DNA from 4 places in the Thalassolituus sp. UBA2590 genome. Region 3 is predicted to be linked to each of the others. Evidence: predicted binding sites of a transcription regulator. Region 3 holds the regulator's gene; each other region holds the start of a gene.
The links. Region 3 encodes sigma-54, which starts transcription at its own class of promoters, with help from an activator protein. Its sites were predicted from a motif close to TGGCACNNNNNTTGCTNT; they were not measured.

Region 1 (5,191 bases), on a different contig from region 3:
TGAGTAGCATACTCGGCCTTATAGATGAGTTTAGTGCCATCCATATCATAGCTACCGTTGTAGCTAAGGCCGAATGTGTCACGTTGACTATTTTCGGTATCATCGTCTTCTAGCAGGTAAGCGTACGCAGTGATTTTACCGGTACCTACTTTATAACCAGCGTTTAGTAAATGGCTTGTCGTATCGGCGTCAAACCTCGGCAAGATACCATTGACCTGATCAATGAAAGAGTAGTGCAAAGAAAGCTCATCTTTAGAATAGGTCAGCGTAACAGCATCAAACGTTTGCTCGTTTGCGCGCCAGCCTACGTTACCAACAAAACGTGCGCCGTCGAGAATAATACGCTGGCGGCCGACGATTGCACCGAATTCGTCTTTTTTGTAGCTGACCTGGGCCCGGTTCCATTCGCGGGTTTCAGGATCTGCAATAGCATCATAGCCTGCCTTTTCGGGAGCGTAATCGTCAATCAGAGGCTGAACAATTTCGTATTCTACAAGAGCCGAGAACCCTTCGTAATTGAGCGTTTCAAAGCCGACTGCAGCGTCAGTAATCAGGCCTGTCGCGGCGTCATTATCAGTCGCATCGTCAGTATCATTGGTCTCGTAACGCACTTTGACATCAGCGTAGGCATTGCCGTACTCAGTTTCATACGCAGATGCACCCAGTGTGGCAGTCCCCAATGCGATCGCCAGTAACGTTTTCTTAGCTTGCATGGCATTCTCCTTTTAATTCGAAGCCTTTTTATCAATAGAGGTTAAGCAACTTCACCGGTCTTTTTGTCGACCTTTTCTTCATTACTATCGTCGGAGTCGGCAGCCTTCTTAGCGGGCGCATCTGTATCCGGCTTTCTCTGTTTTTCATACAGGAAACTCAGAACCTGCTGACGGTACTTGTTGTATTGCGGGTCGTCGGCAAGTTGAATTCGGTTACGTGGGCGTTCAAGTTCTACGTCCATAATTTCGCCTATGGTCGCGGACGGACCATTGGTCATCATCACAATACGATCCGAAAGCAATACTGCCTCGTCGACATCGTGGGTAATCATGATGACGGTGTTGTTCAGGTCTTTCTGAATTTCCATCAGAGAGTCCTGCAGGTGAGCGCGTGTCAGGGCATCAAGTGCGCCGAACGGCTCGTCCATTAACAGAACCTGCGGCTCCATCGACAGGGCTCGCGCAATACCAACGCGCTGTTTCATACCACCGGAGATTTCATCCGGGCGTTTGTGCATAGCGTGGCTCATGTGAACCAGCTCGAGGTTGTGCTCAATCCATTCACGCATTTCTGCTTTGGATTTATGACCTTTAAATACGCGCTTTACAGCCAGCTCAACGTTCTGATAAGCGGTGAGCCAGGGCAGGAGAGAGTGGTTCTGGAAGACAACAGCACGCTCAGGGCCTGGTTCATTCACTTCTTTTCCGCTCAGGACGACGCCGCCCTGAGTCGCCTGATACAGACCAGCCACGATATTCAGTACCGTAGACTTACCGCAGCCTGAGTGACCAATCAGCGAAATGAATTCGCCTTTCTTAATTTTCAGGTTCACATTCTGAAGGGCACAGAAAGGACCTTTCGGTGTTGGAAATTCGATACCAACATCTGATAGTTCGAGTAATGGGTTCATAATGAAACTCCTCTGTCCTTTGTGTACTTATCGTGTAGCTGCTGACTTATCCCACGACACTTTGCGCTGAATCATCAGCATGACGCGGTCAAGTAAGAAGCCAATCAAACCAATGGTGATAACGGCGACCATAATCCGGCCTAAGGAGTCAGAAGAGCCGTTCTGGAATTCGTCCCAGACGAATTTTCCAAGGCCTGGATTCTGCGCGAGCATTTCCGCCGCGATCAGTACCATCCAGGCAATACCCAGAGAGAGACGTAGACCGGTAAATACCATAGGGATGGATGAAGGAAGTACGATCTTACGAACGTGTTCCATATAGCTCAGGCGCAAGACCTGTGACACATTCACGAGATCTTTAGGAATAGATGCGACACCCACCGCGGTATTAATTACCGTTGGCCAAAGGCAGCACAGCATGACTGTGATCATGGAAGTCACGAATGATTTCGGCACCATCGGATCGTCTGATACATAGAGAGCAGATACCACCATAGTGACGATAGGGAGCCAGGCTAAAGGTGATACTGGCTTGAAAATCTGGATAACAGGATTGAATGCGCTGTAAAGGTTGGCACTCAGTCCAATAACGATACCGAATGGGATAGCAATCAGTGAGGCCAGGACAAAACCACTTAATACGGTTACCAGGCTGGTCCCAATCTGATCAATGTAGGTTGGTTTACCTGTGTAGTCCCGGGTTTTCGGAACGTAAGTTGGGTCTTGTTTAACGCGGGCAGCGTTACGCTTTTCCTGTCGCTCGTAAAACGCTTCGGCTTTTTCACGTTCAGTGAAGTGTTCAGATAGCAGACCTTTGGTCTGGGTAACAACGTCACCTGGTCCGGGGAACTGCCCCAGAGAGGTATTGATATTACTGGCGGCGGCTTGCCAGATCATCAGAAAAACCAATAAGCCGGCCAGTGGCAGACCAATAGTTTTAATAATCGTCTGGATATTTCCAGAAACATCTTCACCTTTCGCAATACTCACAAAGGGTGAAATCCAGGCAATATTCGACAGCGCAGTAGTCATAAAAACTCCTTCGGTCCGGACCATTGAGTCCGTTGACCCTTTTTAATGGGTGGGTGAGGAAAGCCTCACCCACTTTGTTGCATCCGATCGGATATTCAGATCAGATTTTCTCGGCGCCTTTCAGGCCGATTTCGAACTTCTTGAGGTACTCATTAGGCTTGCTACCGTCGTATACGATATTGTCGATGAAGCCTTTCTGAGCGGGTTTGAAGCCGGTTTCTGTTGCGAAATCCGGAAAGTCTTTCGCATCAAGCTTGCCTTCTTTGATCAGCTCTTTGGCTGCAGAAGCGTAGATATCTGGGCGATAAACTTTCTTCGCTGTTTCCATGAACCAGTCATCTGATTTTTCTTCAGAAATCTGACCCCAGCGACGCATTTGAGTGAGGTACCAGATGGCATCCGAGTAGTATGGGTAGGTTGCGTTGTAACGGAAGAACACGTTGAAGTCCGGTACTTCGCGCTTATCGCCTTTCTCGTATTCGAAGGTGCCTGTCATTGAGTTAGCAATAACGTCATAGTCAGCGCCTACGTACTGGGATTTAGACAGAATTTTTACTGCTTCAGGGCGGTTCGCGTTGTTATCAGCATCCAGCCAGGCTGCTGCACGAATCATCGCCTTAACAACTTTCTTATGAGTGATTGGGTATTTGTCTGCCCACTCTTTGCTTACACCAAACACTTTTTCTGGGTTGTTTTTCCAGATTTCGTAGTCGGTAATAACGGGTACACCAATGCCTTTAAATACGGCTTGCTGGTTCCATGGTTCACCTACGCAGTAACCGTAAATGGTGCCGGCTTCCATCGTTGCAGGCATTTGCGGTGGTGGAGTTACAGAAAGCAGCGCATCGGCATCAATCTGACCCGAGGTATCACCCTTATGCGGTGCGTAGTAGCCAGGGTGAATACCGCCCGCAGCCAACCAGTAACGCAGTTCATAGTTGTGTGTTGAAACCGGGAATACCATGCCCATGTTGAATGGCTTACCGTCGGCTTTATATTTCTCAACGACTGGTTTAAGTGCATCTGCTTTAATCGGGTGAACTGGCTTGCCATTTTCGTGCGGGATATGTTCTTTCATCTGGCTCCAGATATCGTTTGATACCGTGATGCCATTGCCGTTGAGGTCCATGCTGAACGCAGTGATGATGTGTGCCTGCGTACCGAAGCCAATGGTTGCGCCCAGGGGCTGACCAGCAAGCATGTGGGCACCGTCGAGCTGACCATCGATTACGCGGTCGAGCAGGACTTTCCAGTTAGCCTGTGCTTCGAGGGTGACGTACAGACCTTCTTCTTCGAAGTAGCCTTTTTCATAGGCTACAGCCAGAGGAGCCATGTCGGTCAGCTTGATAAAACCGAACTTCAGTTCTTCTTTTTCTGCCCATTCCTCAGCGGATACCAGAGGCGCTGACATGGTTGCCATGCCTGCGGCCAATACCAGTGCGCTTTTCACAAACGTGCGGCGCAGAGTTTTGATTCCTCGCATTTCCTTCCCCTTTTTAAAGCAACAAAAAAAGGCGCTACGACAGCACTGCTATTAGCAGGAGTCGAAAGCGCCTTTGCTTTGTAAATCTTGATTTGAAAATTGCGAACTTCGCCATTGAAGTTCTGAAATGCTTAATACAAGCACCGTGCCAATTAATTTATTAAATTGAAATAATTCCAGAGAAGCCTTGTTTCATGCAGGTTTCAGAGAGGTAAGGATTATATGGTTGTCAGTTTTAAATATGAGGTTGAGAATTATTATTAGATATCTGCGATTACCTTCGGCTCGTTTTGGTGCGGAGCGCAGATGTTTGGTGATACTCTGGTGCAGCTCGTATCGTAATCACTATAACCATTTGTGAAATAAGGAATTTTTATGCTCAACCGCAAGCGCACCGGCCTGATCATTGTGGATGTTCAGGGTAAGTTAGCCCGATTGATGCACGATTCCGAGGCAATGCACGCCTCTCTGAGAACACTGATTTCCGGCATAAAGGCGATTGACCTGCCGATTATCTGGCTTGAGCAGAACCCGGAAAAGCTGGGCGAGACATCACCTGAGTTAACGGAGCTTCTTTCTGGAGAACCCATCTCTAAGTACACCTTCAGTGCGTGTGGTGAACCGCGTTTCGTCGACGCTATTGAAGCGAGTGATGTACATACCTGGCTGGTCGCGGGTATCGAGTCGCATATCTGTGTGTATCAGACCGTACGGGATCTGATTGAGCTTGGGCGTAAAGTTGAGGTCGTTACTGACTGCGTTTCCTCGCGAACACCCGCAAACCGTCAGCTGGGAATTGATCGTATGCTGGATGCCGGTGCTCGCCCAACCAGCGTCGAAATGTGCCTGTTCGAGCTGGTGGGCAGTTGCAAGGTACCGGAGTTTAAAGCCGTATTGGATCAGATTAAGTAATCTCTACCGTAATATGGGCGAGGCCAGACACCTCGCTCAGCCAGCGCTTCACAGTTTATTACATGTCAGGTGTGAGAAAGCACCAACCATACAAGCCATAAAGCCGGTGTGCACATTGGCTCTGGGCTCTGATTTTGAGA
Region 2 (5,191 bases), on a different contig from region 3:
CTGAGCATTCGTGATGTCGCCCTGCTGCTCAATGAGCACCTGTTCAATAAAACTCTCTACTCTGATGCATGGAGCTTTGACAGCTCATGGATTGGCCGCCTGTTCGAAGAAGCTGAGCTGGTCCAACGCTTTCGCATCGAAACCATCAACAAGCTACTGACCATGGAAGAAATGGAGCGCTGGGCAGACACTAAAAGCACACTCTGGAATGAGTTAGATGTCGACCGGCACCGTGCTGCCAATGATGTGAAAGTCCTTCAGGAAACCTTCAAGCGGGTAACGGGCAACTAAGGTGGGCCTGAGAGTCGAGTGCCTTTACGGCGTGGAAATAAGCCCGGTTCTTGAGGAACTTGCCGACCTGCGGATTCGGATATTCCGCGATTTTCCATACCTCTACGACGGCTCGGAAGATTACGAGCGTGCTTACCTCGCCACCTACACCAAGTGCCCTGACAGTATTGTGGTGCTTTGCTGGGAAGGCGACCATCTGGTTGGAGCATCGACCGGTCTACCCTTAGCGGCGGAAGTCGATGAGTTCAGAGCTCCGTTCCTGAAAGCGGGAATCAATGACAAGGCGTTATTCTACTGTGCTGAGTCTGTACTCCTGCCTGAGTATCGGGGTAAGGGAGTGTATCGACAGTTTTTTGATGCTCGGGAGAAGCATGCACGTGCCCTTGGGTTATCCGCCTGTGTCTTTTGCTCCGTGGTACGGCCCGATGATCATCCTTTACGCCCAGAGAACTACCAGTCACTTGATCCGATCTGGAAGCATATGGGCTATCAGCCTATGGCGGGTATTCGCACGTCTTTTGCCTGGAAAGACGTCGATGCATCGGGCGAGTCGACCAAACCTATGCAGTTCTATCTGAAAAACCTCTTCTGAAATCTGTGTTGCTCTTTAGTACGAGTTGGTGCAAATTGGTGCAATGCAGCTACATCGAGCTTTCTTCTAAAGCGCCATCCGTACTTTGTCTGACTTTCTGTTTGTGAGTTAGATGCTCTTATCTCGATAAACCCGTTAAAAATCATAATGTTATAGATTCCCCTGTCTTGCCTGACGAATCTGGCACAAGTGTCGCTACGAATCTTGTATACAAGTATGAATTCAATGGCGGTTGGCATGACAGAAGTAACGACAGGAATTGGCTGGAATCTGAACGATTGGGCCCGGGCATATAGGAATGGCGCTGATGTAGGTGAGCTTTTACTGGCCACCCGGAAAGCGATTGCTGCAGACGAGCTGGATACGAATGGATTGCCCCGCAATGGTAGCGCCTGGATTGCGCTAGCCAGCGAGGAACAGCTTACTAAACAAATAAGTTACCTCGAAAACCTGAAAGCTGCAGCGGACGATGAGGGCAGAAACCTTCCCCTTTTCGGTGTGCCGTTTGCCGTGAAAGATAATATTGATGCTGCGGACTTTCTCACCACGGCGGCGTGCCCTGAATATGCCTACGAGCCGGATGATGATGCTTTTGTTGTTCAGCTTCTGCGTAAGGCAGGTGCCATCGTTATGGGGAAAACCAATCTCGATCAGTTCGCAACCGGACTGGTTGGTACTCGCTCGCCATACGGTGCAGTGAACAACGTGTTTAATCCTGAGTATATTTCTGGCGGCTCAAGTTCTGGTTCTGCGACTGCGGTTGCAAAGGGCCAGGTGGCCTTTTCGCTCGGTACCGATACCGCTGGCTCTGGCCGGGTGCCTGCGGGCTTTAATCATATCGTCGGTTTAAAGGCAACTGTAGGCGCTATCAGTGCTTCGGGCGTTGTTCCAGCATGCCGAAGTCTTGATTGCGTTTCTGTCTTTGCGCTCAATAGCCGCGATGCCGAGCGCATTTATGAAATTGCTGCGCAATTCGATCCAGCAGATGGCTACGCCCGCTCACGTACTATGGTGCGTAATGAACGTATCCAGACATTGGGTATTCCTGCAGATGCACCATGGTTTGGAGATGACATACAAAAAGCGGCGTATGAAAAAGCCTGTGAGCAGGCTGTTGATGCAGGCTTCGAGTTAAAAACAATCGACTTTACGCCCTTGTTTGAGCTGGCCAGCCTTTTATATCAGGGCCCATGGGTGGCCGAACGCTATGCGGCTGTCGGCGAGTTTCTGAAACAGGATTTACCGGGTATTAATCCGGTCGTAAAAAACATCATTGCTGGTGGCGTTGACGGTACTGCTGTCGATGCATTTAAAGCAGAGTATCGTCGCAAAGATCTGGTGCGCCAGATTCAGAGTATCTTCAAAACCGTGGATGCGTTGTTCGTGCCTACCGCTCCTCGCTTTCCTACGATGGCTGACGTTGATGCCGCCCCGGTTGAGGTCAACAGCCAGTTAGGCACTTACACAAACTTCGTCAATCTGGCCGACTTATGTGCCCTGTCGTTGCCTGCGCATATGCGTAGCGACGGTTTACCGTTTGGGATAACTGTTATTGCACCAGCATGGCACGAGCTGGCTCTGACCAACTTTGCTGGCCAGTGGCAGTCACACGTTCGATTAGCTGAAGCGCCAGTGATGCTGGGTAAGAAAGACGATGCGTCAGTCGTCGTTGCCGTGGTGGGTGCCCACTTGACCGGGATGCCTCTGAACCGTCAGCTGACCAGTCGTCATGCGACCTTGTTGGAACAGACACTCACCGCCAACAAGTATCAGCTCTACGCTCTCGCAAATACAGTGCCTCCGAAGCCAGGTCTGGTGCGACTTAACGAAGAAGATCTGAAAATCGAAAAGGTTACAGGGAATCAATTAATCGTCGAGCTGTGGCGTTTAGATCAGGCGGCCTTTGGTTCTTTCGTAGAAGAAATTCCGCAGCCACTCGGTATTGGAACTCTTGAGCTGGAAGACGGCCGTCTGGTGAAAGGCTTTATCTGCGAACCAGAGGCGGTGGCGAGCGCAACGGATATCAGTCATTTCGGCGGATGGCGGGCCTATATCTCATCACTGAACTCATAAGGTCATCCTGTGAACCTTGCCGAGAAAGTATATCGACAGCTGAAAGAAGATATCTTTGATTTCAGAATGCTACCGGGAGATCGCTTTAGTGAAAGTGAAGTGGCTGCGCGTATGCAGGCCTCCAGAACACCCGTTAGAGAGGCCCTGTATCGCCTGGAGCGTGATGGGTATGTGCAGGTGTACTTCCGCAATGGCTGGCAGGTCCGGCCTTTTGATTTCCGGTATTTCGAAGAGCTCTACGATGTCCGCATTCTGCTGGAGTGTGAAGTGGTTCGCCGTCTGTGTATGGAACCAGACAGGGCCGAGCGTTTAGCGGGGTTGGTTACTATCTGGTGTTGTAAGCCCTCACAGAGGCAGGTCGACCCTGTTGATGTAGCGTTTCTGGATGAGGAATTTCACTTCGGACTATTGGAGTGTGGCCAGAACAAGCAAATGGAAGCCATTCATAAAGGCGTATGTGAGCGTCTGAGGATCGTAAGGCGCCTCGACTTTTATGAGCCTAGGCGTATACAGGCAACATACGATGAGCACAGTAGTATTCTCAGTGCGATTCTTTCGGCAGACAGCTCTCGTGCAACGCGAGATCTTACTAAACACATCGAGGTCAGTCGCAATACTGTTCGCGAAATAACAGTTCACAGAATTCAGGAAGCGCGACAACGATACTCCACCGACTTATCAAGGAAATAGATACGCACGCTTTCAAGGCAAAAAAAACAACTCGCTGAGCACTATTGGTGCGAATTATCTCCTCAAGACCGGAAATGCTCCTCTGGGGGGCACTCTTTGCCAGAAATTGCCGAAAAATAAGGCATGAAAACTGGTACGGCGATTGCTCTAACTAGATCGGTTTTATAGTTGCCCGCTCTTACACACCCCCAAGAGAAGAGTCGAGGCCGGACATAATCCTGACCATAAAAAGGAAATAATTATGAAAAAAGTAAGTCTCAAAACTCTGATGAAAGCGTCACAGATTGTTGGTATGACAGCGATGGCTGCAGGCGTAAGCATTGCGAATGCAGCAGATGACACCATTAAAGTCGGTGTCCTGCACTCTCTGTCGGGTACTATGGCAATTTCAGAAACTACTCTGAAAGACACTGTTCTTATGATGATCGAAGAACAGAATAAGAAGGGCGGCCTGCTAGGTAAAAAGCTTGAGCCAGTGGTTGTCGACCCAGCATCTAACTGGCCTCTGTTTGCAGAAAAAACCCGTGAACTTCTGGAAAAAGAAGACGTTGATGTGATCTTCGGTTGCTGGACTTCAGTATCCCGTAAATCGGTTCTGCCAGTTGTGGAAGAGCTGAATGGTCTGCTGTTCTACCCGGTTCAGTATGAAGGTGAAGAATCTTCTTACAACGTATTCTATACCGGTGCTGCGCCAAACCAGCAGGCGATTCCTGCGGTTGATTACCTGATCAACGATCTCGGCGTTGAGCGTTTTGTACTTGCAGGTACTGACTATGTATACCCTCGTACGACTAACAAGATTCTTGAGTCTTACCTGAAGTCTAAAGGTGTTGCTGAAAAAGACATTATGGTGAACTACACGCCGTTTGGTCACAGCGACTGGCAGACTATCGTATCGGATATTAAGAAATTCGGTGCCGCTGGTAAGAAAACGGCCGTTGTTTCTACCATTAACGGTGACGCGAACGTTCCTTTCTACAAAGAACTGGCTAACCAGGGCGTAGCGTCTGAAGAAATTCCAGTTGTTGCCTTCTCAGTAGGTGAAGAAGAGCTGTCAGGTTTTGATACTGAGCCACTGGTTGGTCACCTGGCTGCATGGAACTACTTCCAGAGTGCAGAAAGCGAAGCTAACGATGAGTTTATCGCAGCATGGCATAACTACATCGGCGATGAAGACCGTGTAACTAACGACCCAATGGAAGCGACTTACATCGGTTTCAGCATGTGGGCAGAAGCGGTTGAAAAAGCAGGCTCTGCAGAAGTGGATAAAGTACGCTCTGCGATGTACGGCATCGAAGTACCTAACCTGACTGGCGGTACGGCCGTAATGAACGAAAACCATCACCTGTCTAAGCCGGTACTGATTGGCGAGATTCAGGAAGATGGCCAGTTCGAAATCGTTTGGGCTACTGACGAAGAAGTGAAAGGTGATGCATGGACGGATTATCTGCCAGAAAGTGCAAACCTGATCTCAGACTGGACTGCACCGATTAACTGCGGAAACTACAACACCTCAACGAAAACCTGTGGTGGTTCGGCGGTTGC
Region 3 (5,191 bases):
GCAACGGCGACACCCTCGAAAAAGCCGTCGCAGAAGGCGACCGCGCCCGTTATCAGCAGCAGATTGAAGTCGGTAAACCGCTCACCACAGCCCTCGGCAACCGCATCGATTACTACACCAGCGAGCGCCGCATCATTATCACCGGCGATGCTGAGCTGGAACAGGAAGGCAATATTTTCAGCGGCGAACGCATCACCTACGACATGGCAACAGAGACCGTGCGTGCTGATGGCACCACCGCTGAGTCGTCGACCGACAGCACAGATGAAGACTCCGGCCGGATCAAAGTCGTTATCCAGCCGCCAAAACCTGAGTCCGAATCTGACTCAGAGTCTGACACGACAGAATCTCCGGAAGCAGCGACAGAATGAAAACACTGAAGGCAGAACATCTGGCCAAAAGTTACGGCGGCCGCGAAGTCGTTAAAGACGTGTCTATACGCGTTGAAAGCGGTCAGATCGTTGGTTTGCTGGGCCCTAATGGCGCCGGCAAAACGACCTGTTTCTACATGATCGTCAACCTGGTGCAGGCTGATCGTGGTCGCATCATGATCGACGACGAAGACATCAGCCACCTGCCAATGCACGGCCGCGCCCGCAAAGGCATCGGCTACCTGCCGCAGGAAGCGTCGATTTTCCGCAAGCTCAGTGTTGCCGATAACATCATGGCAATTCTTGAGACCCGTAAAGATCTCAATCGCCAGCAGCGCACCGAACAGCTCGAGCAGCTACTCAACGAATTTCATATTCAACACATCCGCGACAGCGCAGGCATGGCGTTATCCGGCGGTGAGCGTCGACGTGTCGAGATTGCCAGAGCGCTGGCAGCAGAGCCCTCCTTCATTCTGCTCGACGAACCCTTCGCCGGTGTAGATCCGATCTCAGTATCGGACATCATGGATATCATCCGTCAGCTCAAAGCGCGGGGCATCGGCGTACTGATCACCGACCATAACGTGCGCGAGACCCTCGCGATTTGCGAAAAGGCTTTCATCGTCGGTGGCGGCCACATCATCGCCGAAGGCACGGCTGAAGACGTACTGGCGAATGAACAGGTACGGGAAGTCTACCTTGGTGACGATTTCCGTCTTTGAAACTCTGACCAATGTCACGTACTGTAAGGTTATCTATTTACTCTGGTAAGCAAAATAGGTTCCATACACAAGGACTTTGCCTATAATGCTAGGTGCATCAAACAAAAAGATGGTTAGATTTTCAGGTCGTAATTACCGAGTTATATGAAGACATCCCTTCAGATTAAGATGGGCCAGCAGCTGACAATGACGCCTCAGCTGCAACAGGCCATCCGCCTCCTCCAGCTTTCAACGCTGGACCTTCAGCAGGAAATTCAGGAAGCGCTGGATTCCAACCCAATGCTGGAAAGCGAAGAGTTTGATGACAACAGCGACTCAGGAAACGAGTCCGACAACGATTCCCGCAGTTCTGATTCCGATAACAACGACAGAGACAGCCGCGAAGACCGTGAGAGCAGCTCTGACAATCAGGATTACGACAATTCCTACGATGACAATTCCTACGACGATCAGAGCGGCCAGGAATCTCTCGATGAGCAATGGTCGAGCGAGAAACTGCCCGATGACCTGCCTGTAGATAGCCAGTGGGAAGATACCTATCAGGTCAGCGCCGGAGTCGCATCAAGCTCCGGGCCGGTAGACGAAGACTTTGACTACGATTCCCGCTACGCCACCAGCGACAATCTGCAGGATCACCTGCTCTGGCAGCTAAACCTGACCCCAATGTCAGATGCTGACCGCGAAGTTGCGACCATGCTGATTGATGGTGTAGACGATGATGGCTACCTTCACACGACAGTTGAAGACGTCATTGAAGCGATGGACCCATCACTCGAGATCGAAGAAGAAGAAGTGATGGCTGTTCTTCATCGCCTGCAACAATTTGATCCGGCCGGTGTTTTCTGCCGCGACCTGCGCGAATGTCTGCTTCTTCAGCTGCATCAGCTTCCACAAGGTACCCCGTGGTTAACCGAAGCTCAGCTGATCATTCGTGATCATATTGACCTGCTTGGTAGCCGTGATTATCAGTCGCTGATGCGCCGTACCAAATTAAAGGAAGACGATCTGAAATCCGTCATGCGACTGATTAAAGAGCTGAACCCTAAGCCGGGTGCCGGTATCGCTTCAGAAGAATCTGAATACGTCATTCCAGACGTCATCGTCCGCCAGATTCGTGATGAGTGGCGTGTTGAGCTGAATCCAGAAATTGCACCCAAGCTGCGTGTGAATGCCGATTATGCATCGCTGATCCGCCGCTCAGACAGCAGTGCCGACAATACCTTCCTCAAAGATCACCTGCAGGAAGCGCGCTGGTTTATCAAAAGCCTGCAAAGTCGCAATGACACTCTGCTCAAAGTCGCAACCAAAATCGTTGAATTCCAGATAGACTTCTTTGAAGAAGGTGATGAAGGGATGAAACCGCTGGTGCTTCATGACATCGCCGAAGCGGTTGGTATGCATGAGTCAACGATCTCGCGGGTGACGACTCAGAAATACATGCATACGCCGCGCGGCATTTTTGAGCTCAAGTATTTTTTCTCCAGCCACGTCAGCACCGACAGCGGCGGGGAGTGTTCATCGACGGCCATCCGGGCGATGATCAAAAAACTGATCGCGGACGAAAACACGCGGAAGCCACTCAGTGACAACAAGATAGCAACGATGCTGGGTGAGAAAGGCATCAAAGTGGCACGGCGCACGGTAGCGAAATACCGCGAGGCTATGCTGATACCACCATCAAATGAACGTAAGCAGCTGATTTAGAGTCTGTTAGTTGAGAGTCAACAGACTTTGATTCACATACCGCCAGCGACACAGGAGACTTGGCATGCAAATCAATATCAGTGGTCATCATGTAGAAGTAACAGAAGCTATGCAGGCACACGTTGAAGATAAAATGGCTAAACTGACACGCCACAGTGACAGCATCACCACAGGGCAAGTCACACTGACTGTCGTTAAAGATCGACAGACGGCTGAAGCGACAATTCACATCACAGGTCACGACCTGCACGCCAAAGCAGAAAACGAAGATATGTATACCGCTATCGATCAGATGGTGGATAAGCTGGACCGTCAGGTTCTGAAACACAAAGAGAAGCTGGTAGCGCGCCAACACGGTCAAGGCTGAAGCATGTCTTTGAGTATTGAGGATATCCTCACACCGGAGCGGTCCGTCATTGACGTGACCGTTTCCAGTAAGAAAAAACTGTTAGAACAACTTTCATCTCTGGTTGCTGAAGAAATCGGCGACGCCTCCGCAGACGATATATACGAACGCCTGTTAGCACGCGAGCGCATGGGGAGCACAGGGATAGGAGAAGGCATCGCCATCCCACACTGCCGACTGCTGCAGTGTCAGAAAGCGTTGGGCATTCTACTAAGATTAAATACCCCGATAGACTATGATTCTATTGATGGTAATCCGGTCGACCTCGTATTTGCTTTGTTAGTCCCCGAGGAAGCGACCGACGAACACCTTCAGATATTGGCGACACTCGCCAGTAACTTTAATCAGGCGGAATATCGCGAAGCTCTACGCAACGCGCCAGACGCCAAACATCTTTTCCAGCGAGCGATCGCAGAGCGGTAGTCATCACGGAGTCGAATATGCGCCTGGTAGTTATCAGCGGAAGATCAGGATCGGGCAAATCGAGCGCTCTGCACGTTCTCGAAGATCTGGGCTTCTATTGCATCGATAACCTGCCGATCGGGCTGCTACCCGCATTGGCCAGTCAGGCAGATGCTAACGACAAGCTCACCCGGGTAGCGGTCAGTATTGACGCGCGTAACCTGTCGGCGACAGAAGAGCCTGTCGAACAACTACTGTTCGATCTGCCTAATGATCACTATCAGCTCGACGTGGTTTATCTTGATGCGTCTGAAAAGGTTCTGCTGCAACGATTCAGCGCGACACGCCGAAAGCACCCTCTCACGACCACAGAACTGTCACTGGCAGAAGCCATCGACCAGGAGAAAGACCTCCTTGATCCACTCGCCAATATGGCGGACCTGACCTTAGACACCACCCACATGTCTGTTCACGAGTTGCGCAGCATGATTCGCCTGCGGGTTGCAGATCGTCCGAACGGTGAGATGTCGATCCTGTTTGAGTCGTTCGGCTTTAAACACGGTATCCCGACAGACGCCGACTACGTTTTCGATGTACGGCACCTGCCGAACCCCTACTGGAGCGAAGACCTGCGAAAACTCACAGGCCTCGACAGTGAAGTACAGTTATTCCTGAACAGCTATGATGTTGTTGGAGAAATGCGGAAATCAATCAGCGATTTTCTGACTCGCTGGACGGATCGTCTGATCGAAGCAAATCGGAGCTACATGACCATCGCAATTGGCTGCACCGGTGGTCAGCACAGATCCGTCTACCTGGCGGAGCAGCTAGCCACCGAATACCGTATGAAATACCCGAACGTGCAGGTACGTCACCGTGAACTAGCGCGAGCGGCGAATCTGCCCACTCCATAACCCGGACACCGTATGATCCAGAAAAGCGTTCTAATAATAAATAAACTCGGCCTGCATGCCCGTGCTGCGGCCAAACTGGTATCTACCGCGTCAGCCTTCTCCAGCCAGCTGAAAATTGGCAAGGACGGGCGTATGGTCGACTGCAAGAGCATTATGTCGGTCATGATGTTGGCCGCAAGCAAAGGCACTGAGCTGATCCTGACAGCGGAAGGCAGTGACGAAGAAGCTGCCGTCGATGCCATTACCGATCTCATTGATCGCCGCTTCGATGAAGAAGAATAGCCCTCAGGAAAATCTGACGATAATCCCCGCGAAAACAGCTGATTAGGCCCAAAACTACGAGTACTTTCGTGGTATCAACCGAGCAATCAGGCTAGAATCAGTTAACCCGATTTACTCCGGATTCCGGCCATGGCTCAGCACACAGAAAAGGCAAAAGCAAAACTCCACAGCCTTAATGCTGCCCTGGAAAGTGGTGCCCTGAATAAAGTAGAGCGCATCCTGAATTCTGGTCTCGCGCCTGCCGATATTGCTCACCTGATCGAGTCGTCCCCGCCGAAAGCACGTAAAGTGCTCTGGGATCTGGTCGACAAAGAACTCGAAGGTGAAGTACTCCAGTACTTAAGCGAAGACCTGCAAGCGCACTTCCTGTCGGACCTGAGTGCCGAAGAA
Region 4 (5,191 bases), on a different contig from region 3:
GCGTTCTTCCGTAACGATATGGGCTTCGGTGGTAATAACGGCCTGACTGACTTTAAGGATATCTTAGGCTTTGATCTACAGGCCGACTCGACGCGTGCCGCGCTCTTCTTTGCCTCAGGCATTGCTTTGATTCTCGGTTATTTAATCAGTCGCTTTATCGTGACCTCTAAGCTCGGACGAGTGCTGGTCGCCATCAGAGACAGTGAATCACGAGCGCGGTTCTTAGGTTATCGCGTCGAGTGGTACAAGCTGTTTGTCTTTGTTGTTTCCGCCATGCTGGCTGGTGTTGCTGGTGCCTTATATGTTCCGCAGGTTGGTATTATTAACCCCGGCGAATTTGCTCCCATTAACTCAATCGAGATGATCATCTGGGTTGCTGTTGGCGGTCGCGGAACCTTGTTCGGTGCCGTCATCGGAGCCGTACTGGTGAACTACGCCAAGACCTATTTCACCGGCGCTTTTGCAGAACTATGGTTGTTTATGCTGGGTGGCCTGTTTGTACTGACTACTCTTTATCTGCCGAAAGGTGTCGTTGGTTTGTGGGCGCAGATCAAAGATAAGTTTTTCTCTTCGGGCGGGGGCGGCCAGGCAGGTAAACCTGCTACAGATAACGCGGAGGGCAAAGTATGAGCCTCGCAAAAACCAAGCACATAGATCAACCTACTGTTCTCTATATGGATGGTGTTAGCGTCAGTTTTGATGGCTTTAAAGCACTGAACTCTCTTTCGTTATTTATTGAGCCGGGCGAAATGCGGGCGATTATCGGCCCGAACGGGGCCGGTAAGACCACCATGATGGATGTCATCACAGGTAAAACACGACCGGACGAAGGGACGATTCTGTTTAATGATGAGCTCGACCTGACGCGTTACGACGAAGCGCAGGTAGCGAATATGGGCGTTGGTCGTAAGTTTCAGAAACCAAGCGTGATTGAGAGCCTGACAGTATTCGAAAACCTCGAAATGTCGTTAAAAGGTGGTCGCTCAGTCTGGCAGGCGCTGACCCATAAACTGACGGGCGCAAAGCAGGATAAAATCGACGAAATTCTATCCATGATTGACCTGAAAGATCGCCTCTATGAGGACGCGGGTAGCTTGTCGCATGGCCAGAAACAGTGGCTTGAAATCGGCATGCTATTAGGTCAGGAGCCTGAACTGCTCTTGATTGATGAACCTGCTGCCGGAATGACCGACGAAGAAACGATGAAAACGGCTGAGCTGTTTAAAGAGCTTTCAAAGAAACACTCTTTAATGGTGGTCGAGCACGACATGGACTTTATTGAAGCCCTGGATTGTCGTGTGACGGTACTGCACGAGGGCTCGGTACTCGCCGAAGGCAGTCTGGCGAATGTGAAGAATAACCAGCAGGTTATCGAAGTGTATCTGGGGCGCTGATATGTTGAATGTAACGGATTTAAATGTTTCTTACGGCGCCAGTCAGGCGCTTTACAACGTCAGCCTTAACGCAGACGTGGGCAAAGTGACCTGTGTTCTGGGACGTAATGGTGTTGGTAAAACCACTCTGATGAAATCACTGGCCGGGCACCTCGCACCGGGTTCCGGTGACATCTCCTGGGACGGTAAAAGTATCATGAAACTTGCACCCTACGACCGGGCTAAACAAGGTATCGCGTTTGTGCCACAGGGGCGGGATATTTTCCCGCAGCTGACGGTAGAAGAGAACTTGCAGACCGCGTTCTCAGCGGTGCCGCGCTCACAGCGGTTTATTGATCCTGAAGTGTTCTCACTCTTCCCAGTGCTGCAGCAGATGCTTAAGCGCCGGGGTGGCGACCTTTCTGGTGGCCAGCAACAGCAGCTAGCGATTGCACGCGCATTACTGCTGCGACCTAAAATGCTGATTCTTGATGAACCGACCGAAGGTATTCAGCCTTCCATCATTAAAGACATTGGTCGCGTCATCAAATTGCTGCGGGATCGTGGGGATATGGCCATTGTGCTTGTTGAGCAGTACCTCGACTTTGCTAAAGAACTCGCCGATGAATTTATTATTCTTGAGCGGGGGAGAGTGGTGAGTCAGGGGACGGGTGAAGAGCTTGAACACTCCGAGGAAGCGAAGGAGCTTCTGGCTATTTAACAGTAGCCGCTAGTTTATGTGGCCGCCGATTCTGTAGCCGCTAGCGCGGTCTGACTTTTTTGGCTGTCGCCAGGGTTTTATTGCCCTGTTTGGGGATTGCATCCCCGGGCGGGCAGCCCCTCCCCTGCTTCGCGCTTTCTGGGCCTTAGTTCTGATATTTACTGGCTTTTCCGGCAACCGGCTCCGGCGGGCATCCATGCCCGTATGGAGCCTCGTTCGGCATCCTGCCTCTCGTTGCCTTCAAAGCTGGCGTAAATTTCAGCGGCCCCAGAGGCGCAGAATTTTACCCTCAATATCGTATTTCAAAATCTGATTGGCCCTACCGTAAAAGTGTGTGGTGGATATTGCTCACCAGGCTGTGTTGCAGTTAAACCTATCTAATTAAGAAAGATACTTTCGCGGGCTGGTAATTGCGCCTCTGGGGCCGCCGAGCAGAATGATGAGAAGCCCGCATGGCCCCGGCATGGATGCCGGGCAAGGGGCTGGCAGCAGGGATGCTGCATTGGCCCGTTGCGAGGGTTCTCAAGTTCTGTGAAGGAAACGCGGCCCAGAAAGCGCGAAGCAGGGGAGGGGCTGCCCGCCCGGGGATGCAATCCCCAAACAGGGCAATAAAACCCTGGCGGCAGCCAAAAAAGCCAGCCCGCGCTAGCGGCAACTCAACTGGCCATCAGACCTTAGCGGCAGCTAAAGAAGTTACCCCGCGCCAGCGGCTACTACCACAGCGGCCCGCAGAATCAGCGGCCAAAAACAAAAAAGCGGCCATCAGGCCGCTTAATCAAAGCATCAGAAGATCACTCTGCTTCTAACTTAGCAACACGCTCTTCAAGCTCCGCCAGTCGTGCACTGGTACGACGCAGAACTTCTGCCTGCACGTCGAATTCTTCCCGGGTCACCAGGTTGGCGTTAGTGATCAGGCTCTGCAGTTGAGACTGAAGTGCCAGCTTCAGGTCAGATGACAGGCTGGCAAACGGGCTCTTTTCCAGCATTTCTTCGAGTCGGCTCTTAATCGCATCGGGTTTCATAATTTACCTCCGGAAGGGTTTTGGCGCAGTGTACCAGAAAGGGCAAAGGGGATAATTTCAAATGCTGCACCCAAACAGTGCAAACCGTCAGAAGGGTGTGCAATAAATGGGTGCTGGTTTTGGCTGCGTGCCCTCTTTTGGTTGCGTCAATGACTGTAAAAGTCCGCATACTTTTACTAAGTTATTGATTTAAAAGGGTATATCAAAAGTTGGCACACACCCTGCTATAACCGAGTGACAGAAAGATATCGGTGCGAATTGCCCATATCGACCAAATTGAAAGATCAACAGCTAAAAAAACCGTAATAGGAAAAAGAACGATGAAAAAACTGACTAAAGCAATCGCTCTCGCTGGTGTTATGACTACAGGTCTGACTGGTGCTCAACTGGCTCAAGCTGAAGTAGATGTATCTGCATCTGCAGCGGTTGCGAGCATGTACCTGTGGCGTGGTCTGGATCTGGGTAACGGTTCTCCAGCCGTTTCTGGTGACATCACTCTTTCTACTGGTGGTGCTTACGCTGGTATGTGGACTTCTAGCGGTGATAGCGCAGCTGGAAACGAATACGACCTGTATGTAGGTTACGGTGGTGAAATGGAAGGTTTCTCCTACGACGTATCTGTTTTGACTTACGTTTACCCAAGCGCTAACAACTTCACCTATGTAGATCCAAGTGATGAAGACGAAAACGGCGTTGCTGATGTTCTGGAGTCTGATCAAGACACTAGCGGTAACACTTTCGATCTGTCTGAGCTGATCGTATCTCTGGGTTACGAAGGCGCGTCTTTCTCTTACTACTATCCAGTATCAAGCAACCCAGACGATTACAGCTACCTGACTCTGGGTTATGGCATGGATGCGTACAGCGCGACTGTTGGTGTTTCTAACAGTGATGCAGATAGCGACAAGTACGTTCACCTTGATTTGAGCTATGCCTACACGGATAACCTGTCTTTCACTGCGAGTAAGGTAGTTGACGCTGAGTTAGATGAAACTGAAGACGATCTGAAGTTTGTTGTTTCTTACAGCCTGCCTATCGACCTGTAAAAAGCATACAATAGCCCGTGCCCCCGCACGGGCTATCTGTAACCTTATCTAAATTACGAAAGGGGTTTTCTATGAAACTCATTACTGCTGTTGTTAAGCCATTCAAGCTTGACGATGTTCGTGAATCACTGTCTGAGATCGGTGTTCAGGGCATCACAGTGACTGAAGTGAAAGGCTTTGGTCGTCAGAAAGGCCACACTGAACTGTACCGTGGCGCTGAATACGTGGTGGATTTTCTGCCAAAAGTAAAAATTGAAGTGGCGGTTGCTGAAGACCTGACTGAAAAAGTCATCGAAGCAATCACTAAAGCAGCGAACACCGGCAAAATCGGCGACGGCAAGATCTTTGTCACCAGCCTTGAGCAGGTTATTCGTATCCGTACTGGCGAAACTGGCGCAGACGCGCTGTAAGACGTCCGACCACTACATAACAGAGCCTGATGCGGGGGGCTTATAATGGAATCGAATCTTAATCATATTTTTGAACTTCAGTTCGCCATGGACACCTTTTATTTCCTGGTGTGTGGCGCGCTGGTAATGTGGATGGCGGCAGGTTTCGCCATGCTGGAAGCGGGTCTGGTCCGCTCTAAAAATACCACTGAAATTCTGACCAAAAACGTCGCCCTGTTCGCGATCTCGTGCACCATGTACCTGATCTGCGGTTATGAACTGATGTATGGCGGCGGTTACTTCTTGTCTGGTGTGACTACTGTTGCTGGTATGGACGACGCTGCGATTGCAGGTGTTCTGGCGGCTTCTAACGAATCTGGTTTCGGTGACATGGGCGAATACGCTGGTGCATCTGACTTCTTCTTCCAGGTTGTTTTCGTAGCGACTGCAATGTCTATCGTTTCTGGTGCGGTTGCTGAACGTATGAAGCTGTGGGCGTTCCTGGCATTCGCTGTTGTAATGACTGGTTTCATCTATCCTATGGAAGGCTCATGGACCTGGAACGGTGACTCTGTATTCGGTCTGTACGAACTGAGCTACTCTGACTATGCAGGTTCAGGTATCGTTCACATGGCGGGTG

Region 1: the regulator sigma-54 is predicted to act here: its motif matches at 4,273-4,290, upstream of B2067_RS02605 (CmpA/NrtA family ABC transporter substrate-binding protein).
Region 2: the regulator sigma-54 is predicted to act here: its motif matches at 3,778-3,795, upstream of urtA (urea ABC transporter substrate-binding protein).
Region 4: the regulator sigma-54 is predicted to act here: its motif matches at 3,327-3,344, upstream of B2067_RS02235 (TorF family putative porin).

Annotation. Positions count from the first base shown of each region.
Region 1 covers NZ_DDKU01000026.1:29,447-34,637, reverse strand. The annotation lists gene B2067_RS02620 (alginate export family protein) at 1-713, opposite strand, end outside; gene B2067_RS02615 (ABC transporter ATP-binding protein) at 755-1,624, opposite strand; gene B2067_RS02610 (ABC transporter permease) at 1,652-2,656, opposite strand; gene B2067_RS02605 (CmpA/NrtA family ABC transporter substrate-binding protein) at 2,757-4,076, opposite strand; gene B2067_RS02600 (hydrolase) at 4,515-5,051, shown strand.
Region 2 covers NZ_DDKU01000023.1:2,700-7,890, forward strand. The annotation lists gene B2067_RS02185 (hypothetical protein) at 1-291, shown strand, start outside; gene B2067_RS02190 (GNAT family N-acetyltransferase) at 323-883, shown strand; gene atzF (allophanate hydrolase) at 1,121-2,956, shown strand; gene B2067_RS02200 (GntR family transcriptional regulator) at 2,966-3,646, shown strand; gene urtA (urea ABC transporter substrate-binding protein) at 3,915-5,191, shown strand, end outside.
Region 3 covers NZ_DDKU01000053.1:2,106-7,296, forward strand. The annotation lists gene lptA (lipopolysaccharide transport periplasmic protein LptA) at 1-371, shown strand, start outside; gene lptB (LPS export ABC transporter ATP-binding protein) at 368-1,093, shown strand; gene B2067_RS04925 (RNA polymerase factor sigma-54) at 1,238-2,797, shown strand; gene hpf (ribosome hibernation-promoting factor, HPF/YfiA family) at 2,862-3,164, shown strand; gene ptsN (PTS IIA-like nitrogen regulatory protein PtsN) at 3,168-3,626, shown strand; gene rapZ (RNase adapter RapZ) at 3,644-4,519, shown strand; gene B2067_RS04945 (HPr family phosphocarrier protein) at 4,532-4,801, shown strand; partial or broken gene B2067_RS04950 (magnesium transporter MgtE N-terminal domain-containing protein) at 4,931-5,191, shown strand, end outside.
Region 4 covers NZ_DDKU01000023.1:10,188-15,378, forward strand. The annotation lists gene urtC (urea ABC transporter permease subunit UrtC) at 1-630, shown strand, start outside; gene urtD (urea ABC transporter ATP-binding protein UrtD) at 627-1,394, shown strand; gene urtE (urea ABC transporter ATP-binding subunit UrtE) at 1,396-2,094, shown strand; gene B2067_RS02230 (accessory factor UbiK family protein) at 2,886-3,116, opposite strand; gene B2067_RS02235 (TorF family putative porin) at 3,437-4,162, shown strand; gene glnK (P-II family nitrogen regulator) at 4,234-4,572, shown strand; gene B2067_RS02245 (ammonium transporter) at 4,618-5,191, shown strand, end outside.